Regions from separate parts of the Methylobacterium sp. WL7 genome, predicted to be linked through region 1. Evidence: riboswitches for the same ligand, from Rfam matches in the RefSeq annotation. Region 1 holds a riboswitch; each other region holds the start of a gene.
What was found. Region 1 has a riboswitch for cobalamin ahead of FV233_RS06135 (CbtB domain-containing protein). Riboswitches for the same ligand answer to the same signal wherever they lie in the genome.

Region 1 (10,303 bases):
GCAGTCCGGGCGCGAGCGGCCCGTCACCTTCGCGGTCAACGGCGGTCCGGGGGCGGCGTCCGCCTACCTGAATATCGGGGCGATCGGCCCGTGGCGGCTGCCGACCGGGGGCGCCAGCATCAGCCCGTCGCAACCGGTAGCGTTGACGCCCAATGATGGCACCTGGCTCAACTTCACCGACCTCGTCTTCATTGATCCGGTCGGCACCGGCTACAGCCGGGCCGCGGACGGGAACGGCAAGAGCTACTGGAGCATCGACAGCGACGCCGCCACGCTCGCGGCCGTCATCGCCCGCTACCTGCGGGTCAACGACCGCATGGCGAGCCCGAAATTTTTCGTCGGCGAGAGCTACGGCGGCTTCCGCGGGCCGCTGATCACCGAGAAGCTGCAGGAGGATATCGGCGTTGGCCTGTCCGGCCTGGTGCTGCTGTCGCCGGTGCTGGATTTCGGCTGGCTCGAGACCCCGCGGGCCAATCCCTGGGGCTACGTGCTGAAGCTGCCGTCCCTGGCGGCCGGCGCCCTCGAACGGGCGGGCACGGCGCCGAGCCCGGCTCTGCTCGGCGACGCCGAGGCCTACGCGGTGGGCCCCTACCTCGCCGACCTGCTCAAGGGCCCCGGCGACAAGGCCGCCGTTGCGCGCATGACCGACAAGGTCGCGGCCTTCACCGGGTTCGACGCAGCCTTCGTGAAAGCGCAGGCGGCGCGCCTGTCCACCCGCAGCGTTCAGCGCGAGTTCGACCGGGCGGAGCAGCGCGTCACCAGCGCCTACGACACCGGCATCACCGGCTGGGATCCGAATCCGGACGCAGCGCAATCGGGCTTCGAGGACCCCCAGCTCACCGCACTCCAGGCGCCTCTGACCAGCGCGATGCTCGACCTCTACGCGCGCACGTTGAAATGGCCGGTGCCGAACATGCGCTACGAGTTGCTGAACAATGCCGTGAACCGCGGCTGGACGTGGGGCTCGGGCCGCCAGGCCCCGGAGGCGCTGTCAAACCTGAAGGGCGTGCTGGCGCTGGACGGCCGGCTCCGGGTGCTCGTCGCCCACGGCTTCACCGATCTCGTGACGCCCTACTACGCCTCGAAGCTCCTGCTCGCACAGGTGCCGGCCTACGGCGCCGGGCGGGTCAGCCTCGCGGTCTACCCCGGCGGCCACATGTTCTACTCTCGGGACGATTCCCGGGCCGCATTCAAGCGGGACGTCGAGCGCCTGTACCGGGATGCCGTACAGGCGCGCGGGGCGATCGCGGACCCCGTCGAGCACCGTGAGGACAAGCCCTGATCCTCAGGCAGCGTCGTCGAAGGCCAGCGCCTCGGCCGGGTACTCGATCATCATCCGGCGCTGCGTGTCGGTGTTCTGCCACTCGCCGACCTTGATGTAGCGCTCCTCCAAATCCCGGACCTCGACCACCCGGTCAATCGACGGGATGCCCCGGAAGATCTGCGGCCAGTTGGACGCGAAGTAGAAGACCTGCTCGACCCGCTCGGACAGGTGGCAGATCGCCGGGCCGAAGGTCCCCAGGCCGAACACGAGGTAGCGGCCGTTCACCAGGGCCGTGACGTCGGCGATCAGCGACTCGCTCTGCGTCTCCACCGGCAATCCGAGGCCCCGCGCGTAGGCCTCGACCTCGGCGATCACCGGGTTCAGCCGGTTCTCGAAGACCAGCTTGACCGAACGGATGCGGCCCTCGCCGAGCAGCCGGTCGATCACCATGCGGTAGAACGCGAAGGGCGGCTGGGGATAATGCGGGTCGACCCAGGTGCTGAAGATGTCGCCCGAGCGGATGTGGATCAGGAGCTGGTCGTCAGGCTTGGGCGGGAACGTCGCCGGCAAGCCGTTGAACAGAGGGCGGATCATCCCCTGGATGATCGCCCGTGAATCCGGCGGCGCGTCGAGGCTCACCTGCCGCTGGAACTGCGTCGGATCGAAGAACAGGCCGGACAGGAAATACCCATCGGCCGGCAGCGGCTCGTCCGGCGGCAGGAAGGTGATGCCGTCACAGGTCAGACGCTCGGTCAGGAAGATGACCTTGCTGCGGTCGAACTTCGGAACCGCCACGTATTTCAGGTTCAGCGCCTTCGCGACGGACAGCGCGATGATGTACTGGATCAGGCAGTTGCCGAAGGCGCCGTTCTGGTACACCGCTACGCCCACCAGGGCGCGGCTCGTGCGGCCCGGACTGCTCTCCAGGGTGTAGGCGGTGAAGGCGTTGGCGCCGGGCTTCTCGTTCAGGAGCGAAACGTCGAGGCCCAGCATAGCCCGCAGGGCGATCAGGTCGAACGCGGCCTCCTCGCACATGACCCGGACCGTGGCGTTCGGCATCGCGGCCGGAATCGCAACGCGCACGGAGCGCGTCCAGGCGCGCTCATCTGCCTCGATGACGGCAGTGCCCACACCCGACTCGACCTGACGGAACGCGATACCGGGTTCGGACCAGGATGCGCCGTCCTGCGAGAACAGGATGGCGCCCTTAGCGGCCGAACCGCCCTCCCCGCCCGGGATCACGACGACGGACTGGACCGGGAAGCGGCCGCCGAGGTCGAGTTCCAGCCAGGTCCCATCCGCCTCGACGACGCTCTGCGGGGCGCGGCCGGCGGCGAGATCGACGAGGGCGGGTGTCGGGGCGTCTGCCGGGGCCATCGTGTCTCCGAAGCGGTCTGGACCGGACGCGGAGGACGCGGCCGGAAGGCGCGCCCGGCGGTGCCCGTATCGAACCCAGCCCGTCAAGCCCATGGGCCCGCCGTGAGGGCCGTTCCCGATCGGGGGGCAATCGGGAACGGCCCTCAGTTCTTGATGCAACGCGCTCGCTTACGCCGAACCGGTATCCACTTCGGCGGCGAGCACTCGAGACCGCCCGACCGTCTCATCCGCCCGACTTGGTCTTGAGCAGCAGGATATCGATATCCCGCTTCGGAACGTAGTCCCTCGCGATCATCTCGAAGGTCGTCGGGCCGGTCTTCTTCACCTCGGCACCGCAGAACGAGACCAGGGTCGCGGGATCGCCCTTGTCCACGACCAGCTTGAACACGCCGATCGGGCCGGCCCAGTCGCCCCCGGAGGTGATCACGTGGGAGAGGGATCGCTCGTAGGCCTGGAACGCCCGGCTGCCGTCGGCACTCGCCCGCCGATACAGGGCCTGGGCCACCCGCTCGAAGGTCGGGTCCGTGCAATATCGGATCGCGTAGTGCGCCTTCTGCGCCGGGTCGAGGGTCGGCGCGCCGTAGGACAGGCTCGCGAGACCCCCGAGGCTCGGAACGTAGCTCTGGCGGATCGCGATCTCGCGCCCGGCCGGGAAGACCTGCCGGCGCCAGAACTTCGATTTCAGCGTCCAGAGCGGGGCGTCCGCGATCGTCCCGTCCTTGTGCTCCTGCCGCTCCAGGATCCCGGCAGCGATCAGGTCGCGGCGCTGGCGCTCGCCGAGCCGGCGCAGGGCCGCTTCCGTCGCCGCGGTGGTCGGCACGAGCGGGATCCCCAGTGCCTTGAGCTCGGCGGTGATCTCCACGGGCGGTGTGGCGCTCCGCATCAGGAAGGCCCGCTGCTCGACCTGCGCTTCGACCGGCTCGCCATCGACCGCGGCCTGGAGCTTCAGGAAGTTGTCGTGGGCCGGATCGGGAATCGAGACCAGCATCTCGGAGTCGCCGGTGATGTCGGGCATCGGGAACGTGATCGTGGTCTCGATGTCGGCATCGGTCTGGTTCCGGAACCGATAGTCGATCCGCACGGCCTGCTCCGAAAGGTACAGCTCCTCCGCGGCCAGGGCGATCCTGTCGGTCTTCCCCACGACAAGCCCCCCGGCGACGAGCGCGGCGGCGCGGTCGTCGGCCCGGACCGGAAGGGACGCCGCCGCCAGGATGGCGAGGGCCAGCGACAAGGTACGCATCGACATCAACGCTCACGGGTTCGAGAATCGGATACGGACCGGGATCGTCCACGCCGGCCGTTACACGGCGCCGGTGCTGACGGCCAAGCTGCGACGGCGGAAGCGCGCGTCGGCGACTCGCGCCCGGACGCGTTTCGACGCGCCCGGTGACCGCCCGACCCGCATATCCGCGCCGTACCCCAAGAGTCGGAAACGATTCCGCTTCGCGTCCGTTGTGCGAGAGCTTTCATGCGTCTACAACGATGGCGTGACGGTGCCCCGGTGACTGGGTGAAAAGGGAATGCGGTGAGGGGTGCGAACCTCGAATCCGCGGCTGCCCCCGCAACTGTGAGCGGCGAGCGTCTGCCAGTAGGCCACCGGAGCGATCCGGGAAGGCGGCAGGCGCGCCGAGCCGCGAGCCAGGAGACCTGCCGTCACGACGAGATCCCGCAATGCCGCCGGTGGGGCGGCTGGAGACATGTTGATGACTACCTCGACCCTCGCCCCCGTCGCCACCGGCACCCGCGCCGGAGAGCGCCCGGTCGCCGTCGCGCTCGCGGCCTTCCTGGGCCTCGGCCTGCTGTTCATGGCGGGCTTCTCGCCGGCGATCGCGCTGCACAACGCCGCGCACGATTTTCGGCACACCCAGAACTTCCCCTGTCACTGACGCCCCTGGCGCAGGGATGATCATCCGGCTTCTGTCGGCGGCCCTGGCCGCCGGCTTCCTCGCGGCCGTCGTCGTGACGGGCCTCGAGTTGACGCTGACCTCACCGCTGATCGTGGCGGCCGAGCGCTACGAGACCAAGCAGACGCATCAGGCCGACCGGGGCCTTCCGGTCGTGCTGGCGCATGCCGGGCACGATCACGCTACCCCCGACGCCGCGCCCGAGTGGCAGCCCGCTGAGGGCCTGCCCCGGATGGCCTTCACGGCTCTGGCAACGCTCATGGGCGGGGTCGGCTATGCCCTCCTGCTCGGCGCGGCGATCCTGGCCTGCGGCCGTGAGCCGACGCGTCAGGTCGGTGTGGCGTTCGCGATCGCGGGCTTTGCCAGCGTCGCCCTGGCCCCGGGCCTGGGATTGCCGCCGGAATTGCCGGGCAGCGAGGCGGCACCGCTCGCCGCCCGACAGGCGTGGTGGGTCATGACCGCCGCCGCCACCGGGATGGGCTTGTACCTGATCACGATCCGGCGCTCACTGATCGCGATCCTGGGCGGGCTCGTGCTGATCGTGGCACCGCACGTCGCCGGCGCGCCGCTGGCTTCGGAGGTGTCCTCGGAGCTTCCCGCAGCGCTCGCGGCGCAGTTCGCGGCGCGTTCGCTGGCGATCAGCTTCGTCTTCTGGATGCTGATCGGCCTCGGCTTCGGCTGGGCCTGGCAGGCTCTCGGCCACGGAAGCGCGCGCGGGACGGCCCATGCCTGAGGCCGTCCTCCCCGAGACCGTCCTCTACGTCTGCACGACCTGCCGCCGCCCGGGCGACGATCCGGACGGGCCCCGAGCCGGCACGCGCCTGCTCGATGCCCTGCACGCGTGCAACACGGCCGGGCAGTTGCGGATCGAGGGCGTCGAGTGCCTGTCGGTGTGCAAGCGGCCCTGTTCAGTGGCGGTCGCATCCGGGAACCGCTGGACCTACGTCTACGGCGACATGGACCCGGCCGAGTCGGCAACCACCATCCTGGACGGACTCGCGGCCTACGTGGCGACGCCGGACGGCATCGTGCCCTGGCGGGAACGCCCCGCCGCATTCAAGACCGGCGTGATCGCCCGCATCCCGCCCTTTCCCGATCCCCGCCCGCGTCCGGCCGGCACCTTGGAGGCTGCGGAATGACCATCGTGACCAAGATTCCCTGCACCATCGTCACCGGCTTCCTTGGGGCCGGCAAGACGACGCTGGTCCGCCACGTCATCGAGAACGCCAAGGGCCGCCGCCTGGCGATCCTGGTCAACGAGTTCGGCGATGTCGGCTTCGACAAGTCGTTCCTGGCCGCCTGCGGCGTCGAGGGCTGCACCGAGGATTCCATCGTCGAGCTGCCGAACGGCTGCATCTGCTGCACGGTCGCCGACGACTTCGTGCCGGCGCTCGAGAGCCTGCTCGGTCGCGCTGAGCCGCCGGAGCACATCCTGATCGAAACCTCCGGCCTCGCCCTGCCGAAGCCGCTGGTCCAGGCGTTCCAGTGGCCGGCGATCCGCTCGCGGGTCACCGTTGACGGCGTCGTCGCCGTGGTGGACGGGCCGGCCGTGGCGGCGGGTGCCTTCGCGGAGGATCCCGAAGCTCTGGCCGCCCAGCGCGCCGCCGACACGGCGGTCGATCACGACAACCCGCTGGAAGAAGTGTTCGAAGACCAGCTCCTCTGCGCCGACCTCGTCGTGCTCAACAAGTCCGACCTGCTCGACGCCGAGACCCGCGCCCGGGTTCGTGCCGAGGTCGAGGCGCAGCTGCCCCGCGCCGTGAAGGTGGTGGAGACCGAGAACGGCGCAATCGACCCGCTGGTGCTGCTCGGGCTCGGCGCCGCGGCCGAGGACGACCTCGACGCCCGCCCCTCGCATCACGGAGACGGCGAGGACCACGACCACGACGACTTCGAGACCGTGGCCCTGCCGATCCGCCCCGCCGTCACCGCCGGCGACCTCGCGGCCCGCGTCGAGAAGGCCGCCGAGGCCGCGGGCGTGCTGCGGATCAAGGGCTTCGCCGAGGTCGAGGGCAAGGCCATGCGCCTCGTGGTGCAGGGCGTCGGCCGGCGCGTCGCTCACCATTTCGACCGGCCCTGGCGGGCGGGCGAGAACCGGGACGGGCGCCTTGTGGTGATCGGCCTGAAGGGCTTCGACCAGGGCGCCGTCGCCGCGGCGCTCGCGGGATGATCGCGATCGCGCGCGCTCCCTCGTTGAGACGCTGCGCGCACGCCCGATCCGGCGTGGCCTAGGAGGCGCGCCATGCATCTCGTCCGCATCGATACGGTCTCCCTCGACGAGGGCGAGGCGGCGGTGGATCTCGGGCAGGAGCCCGGCGACCTCGTCGTGCTCTCGTTCACCGACAGCGACCTCGCGGGCATCGGCCAGGCCCATGCCGGCGAGCCCGGGCTGCCGAGCCTGCGGCTCGCCAAGCTCGCCAAGCTCCGCCACCCGATGTCGGTGGACCTCTACGTCGAGCGCGTCGTCGCCCGCGCGAAGCTCGTTGTGATCCGCTGCCTCGGCGGGCTGGATTACTGGCGCTACGGCATCGAGCGCTGTGCCGCCGCGGCACGGGCGCACGGCGTCGTGCTGGCGGTGCTGCCGGGCGACGACCGGCCGGACCCACGGCTCGCCGGCTTCTCCACCGATCCGGACCTCGCCGAACAGCTCGACGGATATTTTCGCGCCGGCGGCCCGGAGAACCTGCGGCGGATGCTGCGCCTGCTGGCCGTCCGGATCGGTGCGGGCGGCGTGGTCGAGCCGCCTCAGCCGCTGCCACGAGGGTTTCCCTGGTGCCCCGGCTGCGGCGCGCTGCCTCTGACCATCGCCATCGCGGCAGCCGAGACGGCGGTTCCGCTGGCCGACGTGCGGACCGGCACGGCACCCCTGGTCTTGCTGCTGGTCTACCGCTCCGCGGTGCTGGGCGGCGATACCGCGCCGTTCGTCACCCTGGTCGCGTCGCTGCGCGCCCGCGGCATCGGCGTGCTGCCGATGGCGGTGTCGAGCCTCAAGGAGCCGGAGGCGGCCCGGGCGGTGGCCGAGGCCGTGCGCGCCCGCAAGCCGGATCTGGTGATCGCCGCCACCGCCTTCTCGGCGCGGGAGGACGGGATCGACTTCGTCCTCGATGGCGCCGATTGCCCGGTGCTCCAGGCCTACACGGTCGGCTCGCCCCAGGCGGCCTGGGAGGCTTCGGCCCGCGGCCTCGGCGCCGCCGACCTCGCCATGCAGGTCGCCCTGCCGGAATTCGATGGCCGGCTTTCCGGTTTCCCGATCTCGTTCAAGGAAGAAGCCGCCGAGGTCGCCGGCTTCGCCGAGCGCCGGGCGGTTCCGTATCCGGCCGGCATCGAAGCCCTGGCCGAACGGGCGGCGGGCTGGCTGCGTCTCGCCGCCCTCCCCCGGGCCGAGCGACGGGTGGCCGTCGTGCTGTCCGACTATCCCGCCCGCGGCGGCCGGGCCGGCTTCGCGGTCGGCCTCGACACCCCCGAGAGCGCCCGCGCGATTTTTTCCGATCTTGCCGGGTCGGGTTACGCGACCGGCCTGCCGCCCGAACCAGCCGTGCTGATGCAGGCGCTTACCGAGGGCGAGACCGGCTTCGTGGTCCCGCTGGCGGATTATGGCGCTTGGCTCGCCGGATTGCCGGCAGGAATGCGTGACGCGCTGACCGCGGCCTGGGGCGAGCCGGCCGCCGACCCGGTGTGTCGCGATGATCTTTTCCGGTTCCGGATGGTCACAGTCGATGCCGCTGCACGTCGGCCAGCGTCACACGGCGGTCCGGGCAGCCTCGAAGAGAAGCAGCTTTCGCACGCCTTACCGGAGGAGTCGTGGGTCCCCTCTCTGGTGCGGGAGAGGGACAGGGTGAGGGATGCGCCTCGTCCGGAAAGACCTGATCCCTCACCCCAACCCTCTCCCGAACGGGAGAGGGGGCACGTGGCGTTACCCGCGGGCCGCGATGTGACTGCCAAAGCTGTTGCGGCTGGTGCGGGTAAACTTGCGCTCTTCCTTCAGCCGGACCGCGGTCGCGACCCCGACCGCAAGTCCGGCTACCACGATCCCGAGCGCGTCCCGACCCACGCCTACCTGGCGTTCCACCTCGGGCTCCGGCAGCATTTCGATGCGCTGGTACAGCTCGGGACCCACGGCACCACCGAGTGGCTGCCCGGCAAGGCGGTGGCACTGTCGCCCGGCTGCTTCCCGGCGCTCTGCGTCGGCGGATTGCCAGTCATTTACCCGTTCATCGTGGACGATCCGGGCGAGGCCGCGCCGCTCAAACGCCGGCTGGGCGGGATCGCGCTCGGCCATCTCACCCCCGATACGGAGGTGCACGCCCTGTCACCGGAGGCCGCGCGCCTGCGCGAGTTGGTGGAGGAATATTCGTCCGCCAACGTGCTCGATCCGCGCCGGGCCGGGCTGATCGCCACCGCGATCCTGGAGGATGCGGAGGCCGCCGGACTGCTGGCGGGTGCCGGGATCGGGCCGGACACGCCCATGGACGAAGCGCTCACCCGCCTCGACGCCCATCTCTGTGACCTCGGCGAGACCACGTTCCGCGACGGGCTGCACGTGTTCGGCCGTGCCCCCGACAATGCTCCGGAGCCGGTCCTGGCGAGCGCCGCCGGCGAGCGCGCGGGCCTTCTGGCGGCCCTGGACGGCCGCTTCGTGCCGCCGGGCCCCGCGGGCTCGCCGTCCCGCGGCCGCGCCGACGTGCTGCCCACCGGGCGCAACCTCGCGACGCTCGACCCGCGGGCGATCCCGAGCCGTGCCGCCGCCCTGCTGGGCGAGAAGGCCGCCGCCTCCGTGGTGACCCGCTATCTCCAGGACGAGGGCGAGTACCCGGCCCGGATCGTCATGGATCTCTGGGCGTCGCCGACCCTGCGCACCGGGGGCGAGGACGTCGCCCACGCCCTGGCGCTGATGGGCGTCCGGCCGGTCTGGGACCACGCCAGCACACGGGTCACCGGCTTCGAGGTGCTGCCGCTGGCGATGCTCGACCGGCCGCGCATCGACGTGACGGTGCGCGTCTCCGGCGCCTTCCGCGACACCTTCCCGGATACGCTGGCGCTGCTCGACCGTGCCGCCCGCGCAGTGGCCGAACGGGACGAGGAGGATTTCGAGAATCCCCTGGCTGCAGCGCGCCGCCGTGGTGAGACGACCGCCCGGGTCTACGGCGCGGCACCGGGTCGCTACGGCGCCGCCACGGCCGCCACCGCCCTCGACGGCGCGTGGGACGTCCGGGCCGATCTCGGACGGGCTTACCTCGCAGCCAGCAGCCACGCCTACGGCGACCGCGAGGGGCCGGACGCGGAATTCGGCGCCCGGGTCGCGGCGGCGGACGCCTATCTTCACGCCTTCGACGTGGCCGAACGCGACCTGTTCGACGGCGACGCCGCGGTGGACGCGATGGGCGGGTTCGCCGCCGCCGCCACGCTCCAGGGCGCCAGCCCCACCTTGTACAGCCTCGACGTCTCCGTTCCCGAGCGTCCGAAGGCCCGCACCGCCCGGGAGGATGCCGCCCGGCTGATCGGCGGGCGCCTGGCGGACGCCCGCTGGATCGCGGGCCAGCTCCGCCACGGCTACCGCGGCGCGCAGGAATTGGCTCAGGGCCTCGACGCCGTGTTCGTGCTGGCCGCGGCGAGCGACGCCGTGACCGATGCCGGCTTCGACCGCCTCTACGCGGCCTGGATCGCCGATCCCGACGTGTTCGACCGCCTGCGCGCCGCCAACCCGGCCGCGACCCGAGCGATCCTGGAGCGGTTCGACGAGGCCCGCGACCGTGGCCTG
Region 2 (10,303 bases), on a different contig from region 1:
TGATCTGCGCTGGGGCGACGCCCCGGAGCGGTGTCCGGTCCGCGTGAATCGGCTGCCGTTCCCGAAACGTCACCCGGTCGGACGGCATGGCGGAGCCGGTCGTTCGCTTTGGACATCTCGGCGTCCGGCGCGACGGCCGCGATTGCCTTAACCTGGTCCTTAGGCGAGTCGTGGAAGGTGCCGGCGCGCTCGCCGCCGAAATGGATACCGGTTCGGCGTCAGCGAGCGCGTCGAATCCAGGACCCGAGCCGCTCCCGATGGCAACGCGATCGGGAGCGGCTCGGGTCGCACGCGCGCTTCCGAAGACGACCTGCCATGTCCCATCGTTCATCCCTGGAAACCCGGCCCGGCGGCCTCGATCCGGATCGTCCGATCCGGGAGGGCAACGCCCGGATGGCTCCGCTGTGGCAGGTGCTGGTCGGGGGCGAGGCGGTCCGCCGCCATGCGCACCTGATCCTGGCCGCCGGCGTGGCCCTGGCCCTGCTGGGCGCCGCCGTGATGATCGATGCCCTCGCGGGGGCGGTCCACATCCCGGAGCGCTGGTTCGGCCTGCTCCTGCTGGTGGACGCCCTCGGTTCGCTCGGCGCCGGCCTGATCGCCGCGGGGGCGGCCCGGCGGCTGCGGATCTTCAAGGGCCTGTTCCTGGCCGTGGCGGCCATCCTGATCATGATGGCCTCGGCCTCGAGCTTCTTCCTGCTGGCGATGCTGTTCGGCACCGTCTTCCTGGTCGACGGCACGGTCCGGATCGTCCTCGCCTACCTGCTGAAGTTCCCCGAATGGCGCACCTCGGTGGCGCTCGGCGCGCTGGGCGTCGCCTTCGGCGTGTTCCACCTGCAGCCCTGGCCGACCTGGTATGTCGGCACGGTCGGCTACTGCATCGGGATGTTCCTGGTCATCAACGGCCTGCGGCTGGCCCTGGCGGGCCTGCGCACCCGGCGGACGGCCCCGGTGCCGGTGCCGGAGGGGGCGTCGGCCCCGGGCTCCGACAGCCTGACCGTCTATGTCTGGACGCCGACCGGCCAGGCCACGACGCCGGCCACGCAGCGGCTGGTCCGGCGCTACGTCGCCTCCGTGGACGTGGCGGGGCGCTACTCCACCGGCCACGCCGCCCTCGAACTGGGGGGCGACCTCTATATCAGCCACTACCCCGCGGTGGAGATCGACCGCTCGCCGGCCAACCTCCGGTCGAGCCTGCGCGCCGGCCCCGAGAACGACGTCCCCGGCCGGTTCCTGCCGTCGCATCGCGCGGAGGTCGCGGATTGGTGCGAGGCCACCGTCGCGGTCACGCTCGACGGCGTCGACGGCCCCCGGCTGCGGGCGTTCTGGGACGCCTATCACCGCGACACGACCTACAACTTCATCAGCCGCAACTGCTCGACCACGGTCGCCCGCGCCCTGGACGTGGCGGTGGAGGGCGCGTTCAGCCGGGACGGGCATCCCTGGCGCAACCTCGCCCAGGCCCTCACCAGCCCGGAATTCTGGGCGGCGGCCCTGCTGCGCAACGGCGCCCGGTCGATGACCTGGACCCCCGGGCTGGTTCTCGACTACGCCCGGGCGCTGAGCGCCCTGGTCGATCCGGCCTCGCCCGTGACGTCCATCGCCTGGGCCAGTGTCGGCCGGCGTTTCATCCGCAACGGCCGGGTCGGGTCGCTGACACGCGTGTTCCAGCTTGCCCGGCGCCGGCCCGCATCGGGCGCGGGCCCGACCGAGGCTTGAGCGGCCTCCCTGCCCGCCCGGCTGTTGCCTATGATGTTCGCAGGTCGTTTCCGGCGAAGCGCGACCTGCTCCCTTTCCCGCACGGGCTATCGGCTTCACCCATCCCCGGATGTGGCGCGGGTCCCCTCTCCCGTGCGGGAGAGGGACAGGGTGAGGGATGCGACCTCTCCGGAAAGACCTGGTCCCTCACCCCAACCCTCTCCCGCACGGGAGAGGGGGCGCGGCGCGGCTTTGGCAAGCCGATGTGTGAACATCGTAGCCCGCACGGGAGGGGCGACCCGCGCCGCATCCGGAGATGTCTGAGTCTGTGAGGGGGGCAGGCGGCGTGCCGGGTCAGCGGGCCGTGCGGCGGGCGGCGAGGTCGCGGGCGATGGCCTGCATCACCGACAGGGTGTCGACCTCGTCCTGCTCGGCGCCGTGGTCGCTGAGCTTCACGATCACGGTCCCGGTCTCGCGGTCGACGTAGACGTATTGGCCGTAGACGCCGATCGCCGAGATGTCGCTGTCGTCGCCCCCGGGGGCGTGCCACCACTGGGCCGAGTACTGCCAGCCGTCGACATCCCGGCGGGCCGGCGTCTCGATCCGGTCGATCCAGCGGGCCGGGATGATGCGGTTCTGCCCGGCGCGGCCCTGGTCGGCCACCAGAAGCCCCAGGCGGGCGAAGTCGCGGGGCGTGGCGTTGATGCAGCAGAACGCCTTCTCGATGCCGCCGGCCCGGTCGAGGTTCCAGGTCGCGTCGGCCTGGGCGCCCATCGGCTTCCAGATCCGCTCCGAGAGCAGGTCCGCCAGGGGCTTGCCCTCGACCCGCGCCAGGATCAGGCCGAGCAGCTCGGTGTCGATGCTGCGGTAGCGGCCCTGGCTGCCGGGCTTGAACGCCAGGTGGGCGTTGTCCCGCACGAAGGCGGTGATGTCCCGCGTCAGGTACATCCCGGCGGTGCCGGTGAGCGGATGCTGCGGGTCGTAGTTCTCCGGCACGGCGATCCCGCTCGTCATGTCGAGGAGGTCGCGCACGGTGATCTGGCCGAAGACCGCGCCGTGCCGCAATTCGGGCAGTAGGGCCGAGACCCGGTCGGTCTCCGCGAGCTTGCCGCCCGCCACCGCGGTGCCGACCAGCAGCGACACGATCGACTTCGCCACCGACCAGGACGGGAACAGCGTCGCCGGTCCCGTGCCGGGCCGCTGCCATTCGTGGATCAGCACCCCGTCCTGCACCACCAGGAAGGCGTTGGTGTGCGTCTCCGCCAGCATCGTCGCGAGCGGAACCGTCTGGCCCTTCCAGGAGACGCGCTCCAGGATCGGGCTCGGCCGGAACGCCAGGTCGCGGGCCCGCTCGGGCGCCTGCACCACCCGGCTGGGGAACCAGGGGCCGATCGCGGACGGCTCGAGGACCGCCAGGGCCGCCAGCGTGACCGGATTCGGGACGTCGATCAGCGCGGTGGCGGTCCAGGCGCAGCCCGCCGCCACGACGCCGCCGGCCGCGGCGATCGCGCCCCAGCGCGCGCCCCGCCGGCGGCCCGGACGGGGGCGGGCCGAGGCTTCCGGGATCGCGGGCGACGCAGTCATGGTGGATCGGTATCGCTCTGGATCGGCACTGTCGTGGCGCCGTCGGCCGGGGCCTCGGTGCGCGCGGCGACCATGATGAGGAGGCGTTAACGAAGGGCCAACCCGGCCGGACGTTGAATTCGGGGCTCCGCCGCGCGTGCCCGGCGCGGGGAATTCGAAAATCTTCATCGATTCGGCGGAAAAGGACTCCCGAACCCTCGCGGCACCTTATGGGGGGAGGCTGCCGCGCACAAACTGCGACCCGCCGTCCTTGTCTGATCGTCCCTGGCGATCCGAAGAACCGTTGTTCACTTGAAGCTGGCTCCGCGCCTGCACAAAAGGTCTTCCGCGCGATGAACCCTTACCTGATCCTCGGGCTCGCGATCGGCGCGGAGGTCACCGCCACCCTGGCGCTGAAGGCCGCCGACGGCCTGACCAAGCCGGGGCCGACCCTGATCGTGGCGGTCGGCTACGGCACCGCCCTGTGGCTGATGTCGAGCAGCATGGACATGCTGCCGATCGGGGTGGTCTACGCGATCTGGTCGGGGGTCGGCATGATCGGCGCCGCGCTCGGCGGCGCGTGGCTGTACGGCGAGGCGATCAGCCCGACCATGCTGGTGGGGATCGCGATCATCGCGGTGGGCGTGGCCATCCTGGCGTCCGGGCAGGGCCAGCACTGAGCCGGATCTCCCCGGGCCGCCGGGTCCGCGCTCAGAAGCGGCCCGCGATGGTGAGGCGCACGGCCGTGGGCTCGACCGGGTGGAACACGCGGTCGGTCAGGCCCTCGGCGGGCTCCCCGGGCAGGCGCGAGACGTAGGCGTAGGTGATCTGGTCGGACCGGCTGTTGGTCAGGTTCAGCACGTCGAGGGAGACGCTGACCCCGTTCTCGAAGGCGTAGCCGACCCGGCCGTTGAACAGGGCGGTCGGGCGCGAGCGGATGGAATTGTCCTCGATCAGCGGGCGCGGCCCGAAATACCGGAACCGCAGGGAGCCGAACCAGCCGAGCGGCTCGCCGAAGGTGATGCCGGCCGACGCGATGGTGGTGGGCGCCTCCGGCACCCGAGTGCCGACCGGGTCGACGTCGGAGAACCGGGCGTTGGTGATCGTCAGGTCGCCCTCCAGCGACAGGAACGGCGTGAGCGCGTAGCGGTTCGTCCACTCGACCCCGAAGCGCCGGGTCGGGCGGCTCGGCTCCGTGGTGCCGGTGTCGCCCTGGAACAGGTTTTCGGACGCGAAGTCGAGCCGGAACAGGGCGAGGCTCGTCTCCAGCCCGGCGATCGAACGGTTGCGCAGCCCGACCTCGTAGCCGGTCGAGGGCACCAGGAACGGCGCGCGGGCGATGTTGAACAGGGGGCTCGCCGGATCGACGGTGGCGGTCACCCCGCGCACGTCGTTCGAGTGGAAGCCGCCGCCGTAATTCACGTAGAGTTCGGTGTCGAACCACGGACCGAGGGTCAGGCCGAGCTTCGGGTTGACGATGGCATCGCGCGCCCGCCCGGAATTGGCCGGCGTGTCCGAGGCGACGCGGGCCGCGTAGCCGTCGGCGCGGAAGCCGAGGCTGGTGCGCAGCCAGTCGGTCCAGCGCACCCGGTTGTCGAAATAGAAGGCCCCGCTCGTCTCCAGCACCCGGTCGTCGAGCACCCCCGAGCGGTATTGCCGGTTCGTCGTGTTGAACAGCCCGACCCGGATGCTGTCGGTCCGGGTCTGCACGCCGACCTCGTTCTCCATCGGGCGCCCGAACAGGTCGCCCTGGAAGATGTGCAGCGCCTCGCCGCCGCCGATGATGCGCTGGTCGAGCTGGTGGAACTGGTCGCCGCTGACCGGATCGTTGAGGACATAGGTGAAGTCGTTGAACAGGTTGAGCTGCGAGCGGATCACGTAGGCCGAGGCCCGGGTCAGGCCGGTTTCGTCGGTGCTGCTGAAGCGGCCGGACAGCGAGAAGCGGCTCGTATCGCCGCCATCCGTGGGGTTGATCGTGCCGTAGCGGCCGATCAGCCCCTGCGCGACCGCCCGCTCGGGGATCTGGTTGGTGGCGGTCCAGCGGCCCGCATAGGCCATGCCGGTGACCGAGAATCCGTCGAGCGCCGTGCCCTGGCTGTAGCGGGCGACGGTGCTGATCTTGCGCAGGGCGTCCGGGACCACCCAGGGCCCGTCATAGACCTGCGCGTCACCCGCAACCAGAAGGTTGCCGTCGCCGAGCGGGGTCGAGGCGATGCTGAGCGCCCGCTTGTAGCCGAAGCTGCCGATGGCGGTGAGCGCGAGGTTCTTCTGGACGGTGTCGAGATAGTCGATCCGCACCGAGCCGGCGGAGGCGAAGTCGCCGTCGCGGACGAAGTACGGCCCCTTGTGGAACTCCACCGCGCCGACGAGTTCGGGGATCAGGAAGTTGATGTCGGCATAGCCCTGGCCGTGGGCGTGGGTGCGCATGTTGAGCGGCATGCCGTCCAGGAACAGGGCGATGTCGGTGCCGTGATCGAGGTTGAAGCCGCGCAGGAAGAACTGGTTGGCCTTCCCCTCCCCGCTGTGCTGGGTGACGATCAGGCCCGGCACCGCCTCCAGCACCTCGCCGGGACGCGTCACCGGCCGGCTGTTGAGCTGGGCGCCCGTGATCACCCCCGCGCTGGCGGAATCCACGGTCAGGAGCGGGCCGCCGATGCCGGTCACGCCGCCGACATAGCCGGCACTCGCGGCCACCCCGCCCCGCGGCGGCGCGGAAGGCTCCGCGGTGACCGAGATCTCGTCGAGCGTCGCCTCGGCGTCCGGGCTCGGCCGGGTTCCGTCCCGGGCGGAGGCCGCCGGAGGCAGCAGGGCGAGGGCCGTCAGCACGGACAGTTTCAAGAGCGCACAGCGCGGGACAGGATGGGGCACCGGACCTCGGGCGACGGCAGTGGCACGTCACCGCGAACGAGGCCGCGCCGACCGCGCTCGCGCGGGCGTCCCGGCACCCGCCAGGACACCCCGCCCAGCGCGTTTCGCGTGTGACCACGACGGACGGCAGGTCTCCTGGCTCACGGGTCGCAGCCCTCCCGTCGTCTTCCCGGGCGAGGCGGCCCAGTGACGTGGTGACGAGAAGGCTCACCGCTTACAGTTGCGGGGGCAGCCGCGGCTTCGGGGAAGCCCCCCTCACCGCGTTCCCTTTTGATCCCCGAAGGGAACCGTCCCGGCCACATTCCGGCCAAGGCGTGGGTCCCGTCAACGTCCCGGCACCGGTTGGCGGCGTGTGTGTCTATCGGATGACACCGGGCCCCCGCCCGGCTCCCGGTTCCGCCGGAAGAATCCGCCGCCCGCGGGGCTGCTCCCTCGGATCCCGGACGCTCGGGGGCGACGCTATGGTTTTGGCACCGCAGCGTTTTTCCGGCCGGACCTGCGGCTCCCGCTGCGGCCCCGGTCCGTCCCCCGGGGGGCCGCGTTCCAGGGCCATCCGCCGGTCCGCCAGCGCGGGCAGGCCGGCGTTCGGGGCGGTCCACGCATGACGGCCCGCCACATCCTCGCCGCGAACGTGCACACAAGCTTGGCGCGTACAACGATCGAGTGTGGCGACGCCGGGATGGGCGATCGCCCTGCCCCGAGGCCGGAGGACGGAGCGCTGATGCATGCAGGGTAGCGAGAGGATCAAGGCCGTTTCCGGGCTGGTCGCGCTGGCGCTCGCCGGCGGGCTCGGTGCGTGCAACACCGCGTCACCCCTGACCACAGGATCGATCCCCGACCGCAAGCCGTCGATGGTGGTCACCGACGCCGAGCGCGACTGCCTCGGCCGGGCCATGTATTTCGAATCGAACCGCAGCGACGAATCCGGCCTGCTGGCGGTCGGCACCGTGGTCATGAACCGGATGGAGGCCGCGATCTTCCCGGGCGGCATCTGTGCCGTGGTCGGGCAGCCCGGGCAGTTCGCCCCCGGCGTCCTGACCAAGCCGATGCAGGACCGCGACCTTCAGAAGGTGGCCGACGCCGCCGACGCGGTGCTGGCGGGCGAGCGGCACCCGAAGGTCGGGAAGGCGATGTATTTCCACACGGCCGGCCACCACTTCCCGTACAAGAACATGCACTACGTGGCCGTGGCCGGCGGCAACGCCTTCTACGAGAAGCGCAACACCCGCGCCGCCAAGGCGGAAACGCCGGCGCCCGCCGCCCTGCCCCCGTCGGTGTCGAGCTACGCGGCCGGCCCGGCTGCGCCGACGCGCTAAAGCCGTGCCCGACCGCGTTGGGTCGGGAACGGCTCTAAGCTCTTGTTTTGACGCGCGTTCCTGCGACGAACCGGAGCCACGTCGTCGGAGCGCGACCTCGAGCCGCGCGCGGCAGGCGCAACGATCCGGACGGCCCTGCCGGATCCGGATCGCGGTTCCAGCCGGGGTCCCTCCCCTTTTCGCGCGCCTGCGCCCCGTGACAATCCGCTCGCGTCGCGTGCGGATCCCGCCGCGCCCGATACATCGGGACGCGGTTCCCGCCAGGGACGCGGATCCACCGGCATAGAACGAGCCGGTGTTGTCGATCGCACCATCTTGACCGGTCATGGCAGATGAAGTGACATCGCGCGCGACGGTAAATCTGTTGATCGGCTTCGCGACCCGCGGAGGCGCGATTTACATCGCCGGACGACGCCTTAGCTTGTCGGTTAGAACTACCCACGAATCACGGATCTGCCGCCGATGATCGCCCACAGGGTAGCGCTCGCTGGTGCGGTCCTCATCCTGAGCATCGCACCGGCAGCCTCTCAGTTGCGCCGCCCGATGACCTGTACGGAGGACGTGTCGGTGGGGCTCGACGCGGCCCCGGGCCCCGAGGGCGCGAAGCCGCAGCCGCACCGGGCGCGGACCTTCTCGATGGTCTCCGGCGGCGGCTTGCTGACCGTCCTCTCCGCCGGGCGCTCCGACTATTACGAATGTCAGGTGGCGTCGCCGCGCTTGAACGAACGGACGCCGCGCAACGCGATCAAGTGCCAGAACGGCGTGTATTTCCTTCTGATCGACCTGAACAAGCTGAACTTCGTCGAGGCGCAGCTGAATCCGGAGGACCGCGGCGAGATCAGGATGAGCTACGGAAGCTGCAAGATCCTCTGACGGCGCTCAATCCATCCGGATCAGGATGTAGGCCGAGACCGCGATGATCGCGATGGTCACCGCGAACAGCAGAAGCGTCTTGGCGAACGCGCCGTCGGGCGGGTCTGGTGCGTCGTTCATCCTGCTCCCCCAGCCCCGGAAGGATGGTGGCGTTTGCCGTCTTGCTCAACGTATGAGCGGCCAATAGGCAGCATCCGCATAGAGTGGTCAGTAATCTGCGCTGTTGGCGCTGAAGAATCCGTTTCTCGTCCGCGTCTCTCGACGCCCGGCCGAAAGCGACGCGACCTGCTGCGGGGCGGATCGGCGCCGGCCACCGTGACCGAGCGTGGCCGCGGCCACCCCCGGTCGAAGGGGCATCACCGGCAGAACTGCGTCGCCGCCGGGGTCCATTGCCCGAATCCGGTCGCGACCATGTTGGCGACAACCCGGCAGATATACTGTTTCTGCGCCGCATTGTTGTTCGGCCCGGCATGGTAGCGGGCCACCGCCATCGTCCAGCTGCCCTCGCGCTTCTTGAGCTCCTGGAGGAATTGGGTGGCGTACTCGACGTTCGCGTGCGGGTCGATCATGGCCTCGACCGAGCCGAACTTGCCGCCGTGATAGAGGTGGTTGATCTGCATGCAGCCGAGGTCGATCAGGCGGATGCCCTTGCTGCGCGCTTCCGTGAAGCGGGCGATCACGTCCCGCGGCCCCGTCCCGAAATAGGCGGTTCCGGCGATGTTCATGGCGTAGGGCTGGAGGGAACCGCGCTTGCCGGTCTCGGTCAGGCCGACGGCGTAGAGCACGCCCAGCGGCACGCCGTAGCGGGCGGAGGCGCGCCCCATCTCGGCCTCGCAGACATTCGCGGCGGCCGGGACAGCGCTAGAGATAAATGCCGCCGTCGCGAGGACGTACCGCTTCATCCGTCCGTTCTCCTTCGCGTCTGTTGCCGGCCTGGCGCTGCGCGTCCTGCCGCTGTCTGGCGCCCTCGTTGCCGGGGCGGGCCCCGCCGTCGGCGAACGACGGGGACGCCTGCGATTGCGAGCCGCCCGACGCGGTCGACGCCTCGGCGGGGCGCGCCTGCCCGACGGTGACCTCGGCCTGGTAGCTGCTGTGGCTCAGGAGGTCGGTGAGGATCGCCGCATCCTTGTGCAGCAGCGCGGCGGTCTCCGGCTGCGAGGCGCGCAGATGGGTTTCGAGCTGGCCGTTGGAGAGCCGCATCTCCACGGTGACGACCCCGAGATCCTCCGGCCGAAGCTGGATCTTGAGGACGCGCAGCGGCCCGTCCGGGACGCCGCCGGCCGTCGGATCGGCGTGGATCCGGCCCTGCGCGGCGGCGGCCGCGGTCGCGCGCTCGAGCTCCTCCCGGATGGCCGTGGCGATCATCGGCAATGATCCGGCGGGCAGGCTCGTGGCGGTCCCGGTCCCGTCGCGCGATGATCCGGCCGACGCCGCGGCATCCTCGGCGTGCTCGCCGATGGAGGCGAGAACGGCCCGCTCGACCCCGGAGACCACGCGGCCCGGCGCGGGTGCGATGCCCGCCGGCTTCTGGGGGCCGGCCTCGGCGTCGATTGCCGTGGCCGCGCGCCGCGGATCCGGCTCCGACCGGACCGGCGGCTGAAGCTTCAGCGCCGCCGCGGCATTCAGGGCCGGCAGCGCGGACCGGGTGCCTTGCGGATCGAGGACGCCGAGCGCGGGGCCGGCAGGCTCTGCCGGCCCCGCGCTCGCAGGCTCGGGCGCCGGCGCGCCGCCCGCGACGACGGGCTGGAAATGAACCGCGCGGCCCAGCACCGCGACGTTGCCCGCAGCGGCGCGAAGGACCTTCGCGACGTCCGCGTGCGTGGGTCCTTCCGCGTGCGTGGGTCTGTCCGCCCGCGTGAGGCCGTCTGCGCGCGTGGGGCCGTCCGTGGGCGCAGGTTCGTTCCTGCGCGCGGGCTCGTCCGCATGCGTGGCCTCATCCGTACTTGTGGGTCCGTCCGCGCGCGTGGCCTCGTTCGTGTGGGGTGGGT
Region 3 (10,303 bases), on a different contig from region 1:
CCGTTCGACGGAACGCTCGCCGGCTCCTTCACGGGACACCCGCACCGCGACCCGGCGACCGGTGAGACACATGCCATCGCCTACGACGGCCGCGTCTGGGACCGCGTGCGCCACGTCGTCATCTCGCCCGCCGGTCGCGTCGTGCGAGACGTGTCGATCCCGGTCGAGCACGGCCCCTGCATCCACGATTGCGCGATCACCGCGCGCTTCGCGGTCGTGCTGGACCTGCCCGTCACCTTCTCGATGCGGGCTGTGCTGGCCGGCCACCGCTTCCCGTTCCGTTGGAACCCCACCCACAACGCCCGCGTCGGCCTGCTCCCCCGGCACGGCACCGCTGCCGACATCACGTGGTGCACGGTGGAGCCATGCTTCGTCTTCCACGTCGCCAACGGCTACGACACCACGGACGGGCAGGTGGTCCTCGACGTCATTGCGTACGAGACGGTGTTCGCCTCGGCCGGTGGCGGCTTCGACGCACCCGGACGGCTGGAGCGCTGGACCGCCGACCCCACGACGGGGCGGGTCGATCGGCAGATGATCGACCCCGCGGCGCAGGAGTTCCCCCGGATCGACGAGCGCCTATTCGGGCGGCCCCACCGATACGTCTACACGGGCTCAGTCCCCGCCGACGGCAACACGCAGCTCGTCGGCGCGACACGGCTCTACAAACACGATTTGGCGACCGGGGAGCGGCGCACGCACGAGTTCGGCGCCGCCCGTGTCCCGGGTGAGTTCGTATTCGTGCCGGCGGGGCCAGAGGCTGGCGAGGACGAGGGGTGGCTCGTCGGGCTCGTCATCGACACGGCGAGCGACACGACGGACTTCACCGTCCTCGACGCGCACGCGTTCGAGGCGCCGCCCGTCGCTACAGTCCACCTCGGGCATCGGATCCCACCAGGCTTCCACGGGAACTGGTTTCCAAAGCATTGCGCCGGGTGACTGTTGCCGGGCTCTTGGGGCGCCGGGGCGCGTTCACGTGCAAGAGCGTGCGATAGCCCACCTCGCCGCCCTCTGATGCAGCGGGCGTGGATCGGCTCATTTGCGTCGGGCTGGAGGATCTCGTCGAGCAGGGTGGCGCGCTCGTCGCTGAGTTTCCGGCAAGCGATCCGCCCCGGCCGGGACGGCGAGCCGGCATCGGTTGATGCCGAAATCTGCCGCCCGCGCGGATCAATGAGATCAACCGCAGGGTCGCCGTAGCCATAGCTTGAAGGCTCAGACGAAGACCGGGACACCCGGCTTCACTCACGCTCAAAGAACTAGAGATACTTGAGCCATGCGATATCGTGTCGAGCCGCCTTGACGCGCGAGAACCATGCTGTCGGCCAATAGAGTGGCGCGATCAGTCCGACATACCAGAGGACCACCCAGCCATAATTCGCGACGCCGAACACGGCGCCCTGCGTCGGCCCCCAGATGGCGACGGCGCCATGGTACAGGAGCCGCAGAATCGTGAGGTGGAGCAGGTAGAAGAACAACGGCGCTCCGCCGAACACCGCCAAAGCCGCGACGACCGAAGCTTCGCGCATCCGTTCCAGCGCGACGAGGAGCAGCGCTCCGATCCCGAGCGTCAGCAGCAGGAACAGCAGCGATGGCGGATACTTCGTGAGCGCGAGGAAGCTCATCGTGGTCCGGAGCGCATCGCCTTCGACCGCGAACCAGGGCTTGTCGCCGTAGCCATTCACCAGCCGCAGCACCGCGAACGCGACGAGCATCAAGCAGCAAAGAGCCATGAACCGGCGCTCGCGAGTGCGTTCCGCGACGCTCGGCAGGAACCACGGGCCGATCGCATAGCCGAGCACGATCACGCCGATCCATGGGATCACCGGATAGGTCGTCTTGGCGACCAGACCCAACGGCAACGCGATGACGTCGCGTTGGTGCAGCATCGCCCAGACCGGGAAGAGCGGTTGATCCGGCTGGAGGTGGAGAGGGTCGAGGAGGTTATGGCTGCAGACGATCAACAGCCCGACCGCGAACAGAGCCGGGCGTGGCAGACCGATCAGGGCCGCCAGGACGATCATGCAGACGCCGATGCACCAGATGACCTGCAGCCAGAGCGTCGGACTGGCCACGCCCCAGTACAGTTCCGACAGGTAGAGGACCTCCAGCGCCATCAGCACGAGGCCACGCTTCAGCAGGTAGGCCCGCGTCTCGGCCAGCGTGTGCCGGGTACCGAACAGGAATGCGGCAACGCCGGTCAGCGCGATGAAGATGGGCGCGCACAGGCTGACGACGAGGCGAGCCAGGGCCACGGCCGGCAGGGCGGTTCGGGCGTCGATGGGGTCGGCCACGGGCACGTGCAGGAACCAGGTCTCGCGCAGGTGGTCGAGGAGCATCAGCACCATCACCAGCCCGCGCAGGGCATCGATGGAGCCGATGCGGCCTGACGCGGCCGGTGCGCACGCCGACACCTTGGACGTTCCGGGATGCATCCTCATCAGAACCGTGCCGTCATGCTCACGGTGACCCGCCGAGGCTCGCCGACGCCGACCCAGAAGGTGTTGTAGGAGCGCTCGTAGGAGGTCGCGTCGAATATGTTGTCGACGTTGAGCCCGAAGCGCAGGTTCTCGTAGCGGTAGTAGGCCAGCGCGTCCGTCAGGATGTAACCCGGCAAGCGGAAGCTCTCGACGCCGGTGTCGCCGAGCCGCGAGCCGACCGCCCGGAACCCACCGCCGATCCCAAAACCCTTCCAGTCGCCCGCCTGGATCTCGTAGATGCCGAGCAGCGAGCCGCTGTGGCGCGGGATGTTGAGCAGCGGCGAGCCGACCCGCAGCACCTCGTCGCGGGTGACCGCCGCGTCGATGAAGGCATAGCCGCCGATCACCCGGAACTCCGGCGTGACCTGCCCGACCAGGCTGACGTCGAAGCCCTGGCTGCGCACCGCCCCGGCGGCGATCTGGAAGAAGAAGTCCGCCGGGTCGGTGGTGAGCACGTTCTCCTTCTCGATGTGGAAGGCGGCGGCCGTCACGCTGAGGCCGTCGAACAGGTCGAGCTTGGCCCCGACCTCGTAGGCGAACCCGGTCTCGGGCGCGAAGGGCCGGGACGCGCTGTCGAAGCCGGTGTTCGGGCGGAACGAGGCGGCGACGTTGCCGTAGAGGGCCAGGAACGACAGCGGCTGGTAGACGAGGCCGGCGCGGGGCGAGAACCCGGTGCGGTCCTGCTCGGTCCGTTCGTCCGCGACCTTGTCCCGGAAGGTCTGGTTGTAGAAGTCGGTGCGGTTGCCCAGCAGCAGCTTCCATTCCGGGCTGAGCGCGATCTGGTCCTGGAGGTAGACCGCCGTGTTGCCGACGTTCTCGCTGGCGCTGTAGCGGCGCGTGAACGGAGGCTTGGCCTGCCCGTAGACGGGGTTGAACAGGTCGATGGCGAAGGGGTCGAGGCGCGGGGTCGAGCGCAGCAGGTTCTCGGTGCTGTTGTAGCGCTCGTGCTCCAGGCCGAGCAGCAGGGTGTGGGCGATGGGCCCGGTCTCGAAGCGCCCGACGAGTTCGGCCTGGCCGATGGCGACGCCCCAGGTGAAGTCGTGCCGGCGGAACTCGCGCAAGAGCGTACGCCCGTCGTCGAGGATGCCGGTCGCGCCGGTCTGCAGGCCGGTCAGGCTGCCGGTGTTGAGGTGGGTGGCGACGCGGAGCTGCCAGTCGGTGTTGAAGGCGTGCTCCAGCCGCACCTGCAGGAGCGCGCTCTCGGACACGGAATCGTCGCCCGGCTCGCCGAAGAAGCGCGAGCGCGGGACGAGGCCGAGGCGATTGTTCACCGCGACGGTGCCCCGGTCGAAGGTCTGGCGGTTGCGCAGGTACTGCGCCTCGAACGTGATCTTGGTGTCGGGCGTGACCTGCCAGCTCACCACGGGCGCCAGGAGCACCCGGTCGCCGCCGACGAAGTCGCGAAAGCTGTCCTGGCGGGCGAGGACGCCGTTGAAGCGGTAGAGCACGCTGCCGTCCTCGCTCAGTGCGCCGCCGGCATCGACCGTGGTGCGGGCGGTGCCGAAGCTGCCGAACAGCGTGCCCATCTCGACGAAGGGTCGGGCTACGGGCTGCTTGGTCAGGATGTTGACGGTCCCGCCCGGATCGCTGCGGCCGTAGAGGGCGCCGGCCGGGCCCTTCAGGACCTCGATGGACTGGACGTTCTGGGTGTCGGGGGCGCCGTTGTAGCCGCGGGCGATGTTGAAGCCATTGAAGAAGATGTCCTGGGTCGCGAATCCCCGAACGGAGTAGAGGGCGAGGTTCTGGGCGCCGAAGTCGTTCTGCTTTCCGACCCCGGGCACGTAATCGAGCGCGCGCTCGACGCGGGTCGCGGCTGTGTCAATCAGGACTTCCCGGGGGATCACGTCGACCTGCTGCGGCAGGTCGAGGCGGGGCGTGATCGTCTTGGTGCCGCTGTAGAGCTCCGGCACCCGGTAGGTCGGCGTGGCGGTAAGGGTACCCTCGACCGAGAGCGCGTCGAGAACCACGGCGGCCTCTTCGGACCGTGCGGCCTGCGCGGTGGCAAGGGAGGGAAACGCACAGGCGAGCGCCAGCACGGGCAGGATCGGGATCGACGCGGAACGGGACAAAGCGGACGGCCTCGGGCAACGGCAGTGGCACGTCACCGCGAACGAGGCCGAAGCCATACGCACGCGCATGCTTCCGCACCCGCCGGGGCACCCCGCCCAGCGCGTTTCGCGTGTGACCACGACTGACGGCAGGTCTCCTGGCTCGCGGGTCGTCGCCGCCTCACCGTCTTCCCGGGCGAGGCCGCCCAGTGACGTGGTGGTGAGAAAGCTCGCCGCTTACAGTTGCGGGGGCAGCCGCGGCATCGGACTGACCCTCATGGGTTGGTCCTCACCGCGTTCCCTTTTGATCCCCGAGGGGAACCGTCACGATTACCATCAGCCGCATTGCCGCATCGCGTCAACTCGAAAAGCAGGTTCTATGTACCGGTGTATCCAAGATGCGACAGCGCGGTTCCTTGGGCGGTCCTTAGAGTCTGTCCGAGATCATTGTGTTGTTTGGCAGAGCTTTCATGTCATCAGGCGGATTGAGGCGAGCAAGAGGAAGGCGCGGGCTGTGCGTGAGCGGCATTCCCGGTCCTTGGCCAAGCGCCGACACCGGTTGAGCCAAGCAAACGTTCCCTCATCCTGAGCCTGTCGAAGGATCGACGATCCAGCGCTTGGGCGGCACGACGAAGCCCTTGGCCTAATCGGAGCGCTTGACGATCGTCAGCCTGAGCCGACGGCATGCCCGGCGCAGTCCGGCCTTAAACGCCGGCCCCTGATAGCCGCCGTCCGCGTACAGCCGCAGCAGGAACCGGCAGCAGGCCACCCACGCATTCGGGGCCGGAACTCGATGATCGGGCTGGCCTGTACGCGCGCCGACAAACTTCGCGCGCCCAGGCCGACACACAACCCTCGCCTGCCGACAGACTTCCCGCGCTCTCGCAGGTCAGTCCCGCACCACCACCTTGGTGCCGACCCGGACCCGGTCGTAGAGATCGACCACGTCCTTGTTGGTCATGCGGATGCAGCCCGAGGATACCGCGGCGCCCATCGTCTCGGGCTCGTTCGAGCCGTGGATCCGGTAGAGCGAAGAGCCGAGATAGAGGGCGCGGGCGCCCAGCGGGTTGTCCTGGCCGCCGGCCATGAAGCGCGGCAGGTCCGGGCGGCGGGCCAGCATCTGCTGCGGCGGGCGCCAGGCCGGCCATTCCTTCTTCATCGTCACCGTCTTGGTGCCGGACCAGGAAAAGCCCTGCCGGCCGACGCCGACGCCGTAGCGGATCGCCTCGCTGTTCCCGAGGATGTAGTAGAGCCGGCGCTGGCGGGTGGAGATCACGATGGTGCCGGGCTTCTCGGTGCTGTTCCAGCCGATCGTCTCGCGCGGGATCGCCTGGCTGCGGAAGACGTTCAGGAAATCCGCGAGCGGCCCGCTATCGATCGGGCCGGCGGAGGCGGGCGCGCTCCCCAGCAGGGCGCCTGCGAGCGCGAGCATCGCGATCCGTCTCGACATGGTCTGTCATCCTTTCACTTTGCCGGTCACTTGGCCGATCGCTTGGCCGGTTCTTGCCGACGGCGTCGGTCGTCGCGGCCGTGCCGCGATCCCTCGGGCGAACCGGCCCGGACTTCGCGGCGAGGTTGAGGCCGGCCGGGGGGCGCGGGCGAGTCGAGGCCTGCCTGTGTGCTCCGGGCAACACCGCGAGCCGGCGCGACGCCGTGGGTGATTGCGCCGGGGGACGGCCATGCTTATCTCGGGATCGTGATCCGATCCGTCGCCCTTCTGGCCCGCCGCGTCGCGGGCCCGCCGGACCGCCTCGTCCGGAGCCTCGCCGTGCTGGCGATGCTCGTCGTCGCGGTGGCTGCGCTGATGGCCGCGCCCCGGCCGGCCCGGGCCGCCCCCGTGGCGGGCCCGGCCTGCTGGGTGACGAGCCAGACCGTGGCCGTCCTGTCGGATGCGCGCAGGGTCGAGACCCGTAAGGCGTCCGAGGCCCGCCGGGCGCTGTTCGACGGCATCGACTTGTGTCCGGCCGATCTCGAGGTCGTCGGCGAACTCGGGCTTCCGCGCCGTCCCGTGGAAGCACCGCGGCCGCGTCACGCCTCCGCCGCATCCTATGGTTATGCCCCGGCCGTCGCGCCGGCTTCCGGACCGGACGAAGCCCTGCACCGGCCGCCCCGGGCGGCCTGACCCGCGCCGCCGGCTGTCCGCCGGCCGCGCGCCCGATCGGCGCCGTGTCGGCGCGAGGACCCTCGTGCCGGATCCCGGATCCGGCGCAACGGTCCAAACCCTCGATCGTGCAGCATCGTCCGTCCGGAAGCCGGAACACCCCGTTCGGGGAGATGCGCGATCCGCCTCGACGAGGCGCGGCCCTTCAGCGCCGCGCCGGCCTCTGCAGACGCATGTTTTTCCAGGAGCGTCGGAACCCGTGACCCGCACTTCGTCCGCCCGATTCCCGTCCCCCGTCCGGCGCAGCCCGCCGCGCGCGACCGTCCTGGGGGCGGCCGCCCTGCTGGCGCTCGGCCTTTCGGCCTGCAACCCGAAGCAGGCGGCCGCGCCGACGCCGCCGGTGCCTGAGGTCGGCTTCGTCACGGTGACCCCGCAGGCGATCCCCTACCTGCGCGACCTGCCCGGGCGGGTGGCGCCGATGCGCATCGCCGAGGTCCGGTCGCGGGTCTCCGGCCTCGTGGTCAAGCGCCTGTTCGAGCAGGGCAGCCAGGTCAAGGAAGGCGACATCCTCTACAAGATCGACCCGGCCCCCTTCGAGGTCGAGCTGGCGAGCGCGGAGGCCGTGCTGGCCCGCCACGAGGCCGCCCTGGTGCTGGCCCGCCAGCAGGCCGACCGGCTCGAGACCCTGCTGACCCGGGCCACCGCCAGCCAGGCGCAGTACGACGCCGCCTTCGCGGGCAAGAAGCAGGCGGAGGCCGAGGTCGCCGGCGCCAAAGCGGCCCGGGACCGGGCGCAGCTCAACCTCGGCTGGACCGACGTGCGCGCGCCGATCACCGGCCGGATCGGCCGGGCGCTGCTCACCGAGGGCACCCTGATCGAGCCGGGCTCGACGGGGGCGCTCGCCACGATCCAGCAGCTCGACCCGATCTACGTCGACATCACCCAGTCGGTGGGCGAACTGAACCGCCTGCGCCGGGATCTCGCCAGCGGCGAGCTCGCCCGGCTGGAGGACAACACCGCCAACGTCCACCTGATCATGGACGACAACTCCCTCTACCCGCTGGCCGGCCGCCTGCTGTTCTCGGACGTCACCGCCGATCCGAGCACCGGCCAGGTGACCCTGCGGGTGCAGTTCCCCAACCCGCACGACGAGCTGTTCCCGGGCATGTACGTCCGCGCCCGGATCAAGCAGGGCATCGATTCCGACGCCATCGCGGTGCCCCAGCAGGCGATCCAGCGCACCGAGGACGGCCGCGCCGAGGTCTGGCTGGTCCGGGCCGACGACACGGTGATGCGCCAGCCGGTCGAGGTCGGGCCGGTGGTCGGGCAGAACTGGCTGATCCGGGACGGGCTCAAGGCCGGCGAGCGGGTCATCATCGACGGCGTCCAGAAGATCACCGCGGGCGTGAAGGTGAAGCCCGTGGACCAGACCCCGCTCCACGGCGAGGAGAGCCCGAAGCACGACGCCGACGAGGCCCCCGACGCGCCCGGCGACCAGAAGCCAAGTGACCAGAAGCTTGGCGCCCCGAATCCCGGCGACAAGGCGCAGGCCACGCCGCGCGCCGCCGCGGTCAACCGCCACTGAGCCCCGGGGACCACGCGCATGGCACGCTTCTTCATCGACCGCCCGGTCTTCGCCTGGGTGGTGGCCCTGTTCATCTGCCTGGGCGGCGCCCTGGCGATCCCGAACCTGCCGATCGCGCAGTACCCGGTGATCGCCCCGCCGCAGATCGCCCTGTCCACGGCCTATCCCGGAGCCTCGGTGGACAGCCTCTACGTCGGCACGACCCGGCTCATCGAGGATGAGCTGAACGGCGCGGCCAACATCATGAACTTCGAGTCGACCACCGACTCGTTCGGCTCGGTCAACATCACCGCGACCTTCCTGCCCGGCACCGAGCCGGCGCTGGCCTCCGTGGAGGTGCAGAACCGGTTGAAGCGCGTGGAGGCCCGCCTGCCCGCGGAAGTCCGCCAGCAGGGCATCCTGGTGGAGGAGGCCTCGGCCGCGACCCTCAACATCATCACCCTGATCTCCAAGGACGGGTCGATGGACGAGGTGGGGCTGGGCGACTTCCTGATCCGCAACGTCATCAACGAGATCCGGCGCATCCCCGGGGTCGGGCGCGCGACGCTCTACTCCACCGAGCGCTCGCTCCGGGTCTGGGTCGATCCGGACAAGCTGCGGGGCCTGTCGCTCAGCGCCGAGGACGTGACCGAGGCGATCCGCAACCAGAACATCCAGGTCGCCTCCGGCTCGGTCGGCGCCCAGCCGAGCCCGACCAAGCAGGCGGTCACGGTGCCGATCATCGTGAAGGGCCAGCTCGGCACCATCGAGGATTTCGGCGCGATCGTGCTGCGGGCCAACTCGGACGGCTCGAACGTGCGCCTGCGCGACGTCGCCCGGATCGAACTCGGCGGCGACGCCTACCAGTTCTCGACCCGGCTCAACGGCGGCCCGGCCGCCGGCATCTCGGTGACGCTGGCCCCGGACGGCAACGCGCTGGAGACGGCCCGCGCGATCCGGGCCAAGATGGTGGAGCTGTCGCAGTTCTTCCCGCCCGACCTGAAGTGGGACATCCCGTACGACATCACCCCGGCGGTCGAGGCCTCCATCGAGAAGGTGCTGCACACCCTGGTCGAGGCGGTGGTGCTGGTGTTCCTGGTGATGTTCCTGTTCCTGCAGAACATCCGCTACACCCTGATCCCCACCATCGTGGTGCCGATCGCCCTGATGGGCACGGTCACGGTGATGTGGATCTCCGGCTTCTCGGTGAACGTGCTCACCATGTTCGGCATGGTGCTGGCCATCGGCATCCTGGTCGACGACGCCATCGTGGTGGTGGAGAACGTCGAGCGGATCATGAACGAGGAGGGCCTGCCCCCCAAGGAGGCCACCAAGAAGGCCATGGAGCAGATCACCGGGGCGATCATCGGCATCACCCTGGTGCTGATGGCCGTGTTCATCCCGATGGCGTTCTTCCCCGGCTCGGTGGGCATCATCTACCGGCAGTTCTCGATCGCCATGGTCACCTCCATCGCGTTCTCGGCGCTGCTCGCCCTGTCGCTGACGCCGGCCTTGTGCGCGACCTTCCTGAAGCCGGTGGTCAAGGGCCACGGCCACGCCAAGGGCGGCGTGTTCGGGATGTTCAACCGCTTCGTCGATCGCGAGACCGCCCGCTACGGCCGCGGCGTCGCGGGCCTCATCCGCAAGTCCGGCCGGGTGATGCTGGTCTACCTCGCCCTGGTGGCGGGCACGGCCTACGCCTTCATCAACCTGCCGGAGGGCTTCCTGCCGGTGGAGGACCAGGGCTTCTTCACGGTGGACATCCAGACGCCGCCCGGCGCCTCCTACAACCGCACCCAGGAGGCCAACCGCCGGGTCGAGGAGCACCTGCTGGCGCAACCCGGCGTCGCCACCGTGACCATGCTCAACGGCTTCTCGTTCTCGGGGCAGGCGCCCAGCACCAGCCAGGCCTTCGTGACCCTGAAGCCCTGGAGCGAGCGCGACGCCAAGAACTCGGCCGCCGCCCTGGTGGCCGGGACCAACGCGGCCCTGGCGAACTACCGCGACGCCACCGTGGACGCCCAGGAGCCGCCCCCGGTGGACAACCTCGGCAACGCCGCCGGCTTCTCGTTCCGCCTCCAGGACCGGGCGAACCGCGGCTACGCCGCGCTGC

Region 2: it holds a riboswitch for cobalamin, as region 1 does, so the genes downstream of both, FV233_RS22890 (TonB-dependent receptor) here and FV233_RS06135 (CbtB domain-containing protein) in region 1, are expected to answer to the same signal.
Region 3: it holds a riboswitch for cobalamin, as region 1 does, so the genes downstream of both, FV233_RS18975 (TonB-dependent siderophore receptor) here and FV233_RS06135 (CbtB domain-containing protein) in region 1, are expected to answer to the same signal.

The regions. Positions count from the first base shown of each region.
Region 1 is NZ_VRVG01000013.1:56,041-66,343, reverse strand. It holds gene FV233_RS06150 (peptidase S10) at 1-1,282, shown strand, start outside; gene FV233_RS06145 (coagulation factor 5 8 type domain-containing protein) at 1,286-2,641, opposite strand; gene FV233_RS06140 (DUF4424 domain-containing protein) at 2,865-3,887, opposite strand; cobalamin riboswitch at 4,116-4,311, shown strand; gene FV233_RS06135 (CbtB domain-containing protein) at 4,345-4,527, shown strand; gene FV233_RS06130 (CbtA family protein) at 4,544-5,278, shown strand; gene FV233_RS06125 (DUF1636 domain-containing protein) at 5,271-5,684, shown strand; gene cobW (cobalamin biosynthesis protein CobW) at 5,681-6,715, shown strand; gene cobN (cobaltochelatase subunit CobN) at 6,788-10,303, shown strand, end outside.
Region 2 is NZ_VRVG01000118.1:190-10,492, forward strand. It holds gene FV233_RS22870 (DUF4105 domain-containing protein) at 316-1,716, shown strand; gene FV233_RS22880 (serine hydrolase) at 2,050-3,279, opposite strand; gene FV233_RS22885 (multidrug efflux SMR transporter) at 3,612-3,938, shown strand; gene FV233_RS22890 (TonB-dependent receptor) at 3,970-5,994, opposite strand; cobalamin riboswitch at 6,234-6,433, opposite strand; gene FV233_RS22895 (cell wall hydrolase) at 6,852-7,442, shown strand; gene FV233_RS22900 (hypothetical protein) at 7,905-8,315, shown strand; gene FV233_RS22905 (transglycosylase SLT domain-containing protein) at 8,672-9,217, opposite strand; gene FV233_RS22910 (flagellar hook-length control protein FliK) at 9,177-10,303, opposite strand, start outside.
Region 3 is NZ_VRVG01000080.1:13,440-23,742, forward strand. It holds gene FV233_RS18965 (carotenoid oxygenase family protein) at 1-939, shown strand, start outside; gene FV233_RS18970 (heparan-alpha-glucosaminide N-acetyltransferase domain-containing protein) at 1,257-2,411, opposite strand; gene FV233_RS18975 (TonB-dependent siderophore receptor) at 2,438-4,546, opposite strand; cobalamin riboswitch at 4,656-4,866, opposite strand; partial or broken gene FV233_RS31235 (transposase) at 4,994-5,279, opposite strand; gene FV233_RS18980 (L,D-transpeptidase) at 5,415-5,975, opposite strand; gene FV233_RS18985 (hypothetical protein) at 6,183-6,647, shown strand; gene FV233_RS18990 (efflux RND transporter periplasmic adaptor subunit) at 6,886-8,211, shown strand; gene FV233_RS18995 (multidrug efflux RND transporter permease subunit) at 8,230-10,303, shown strand, end outside.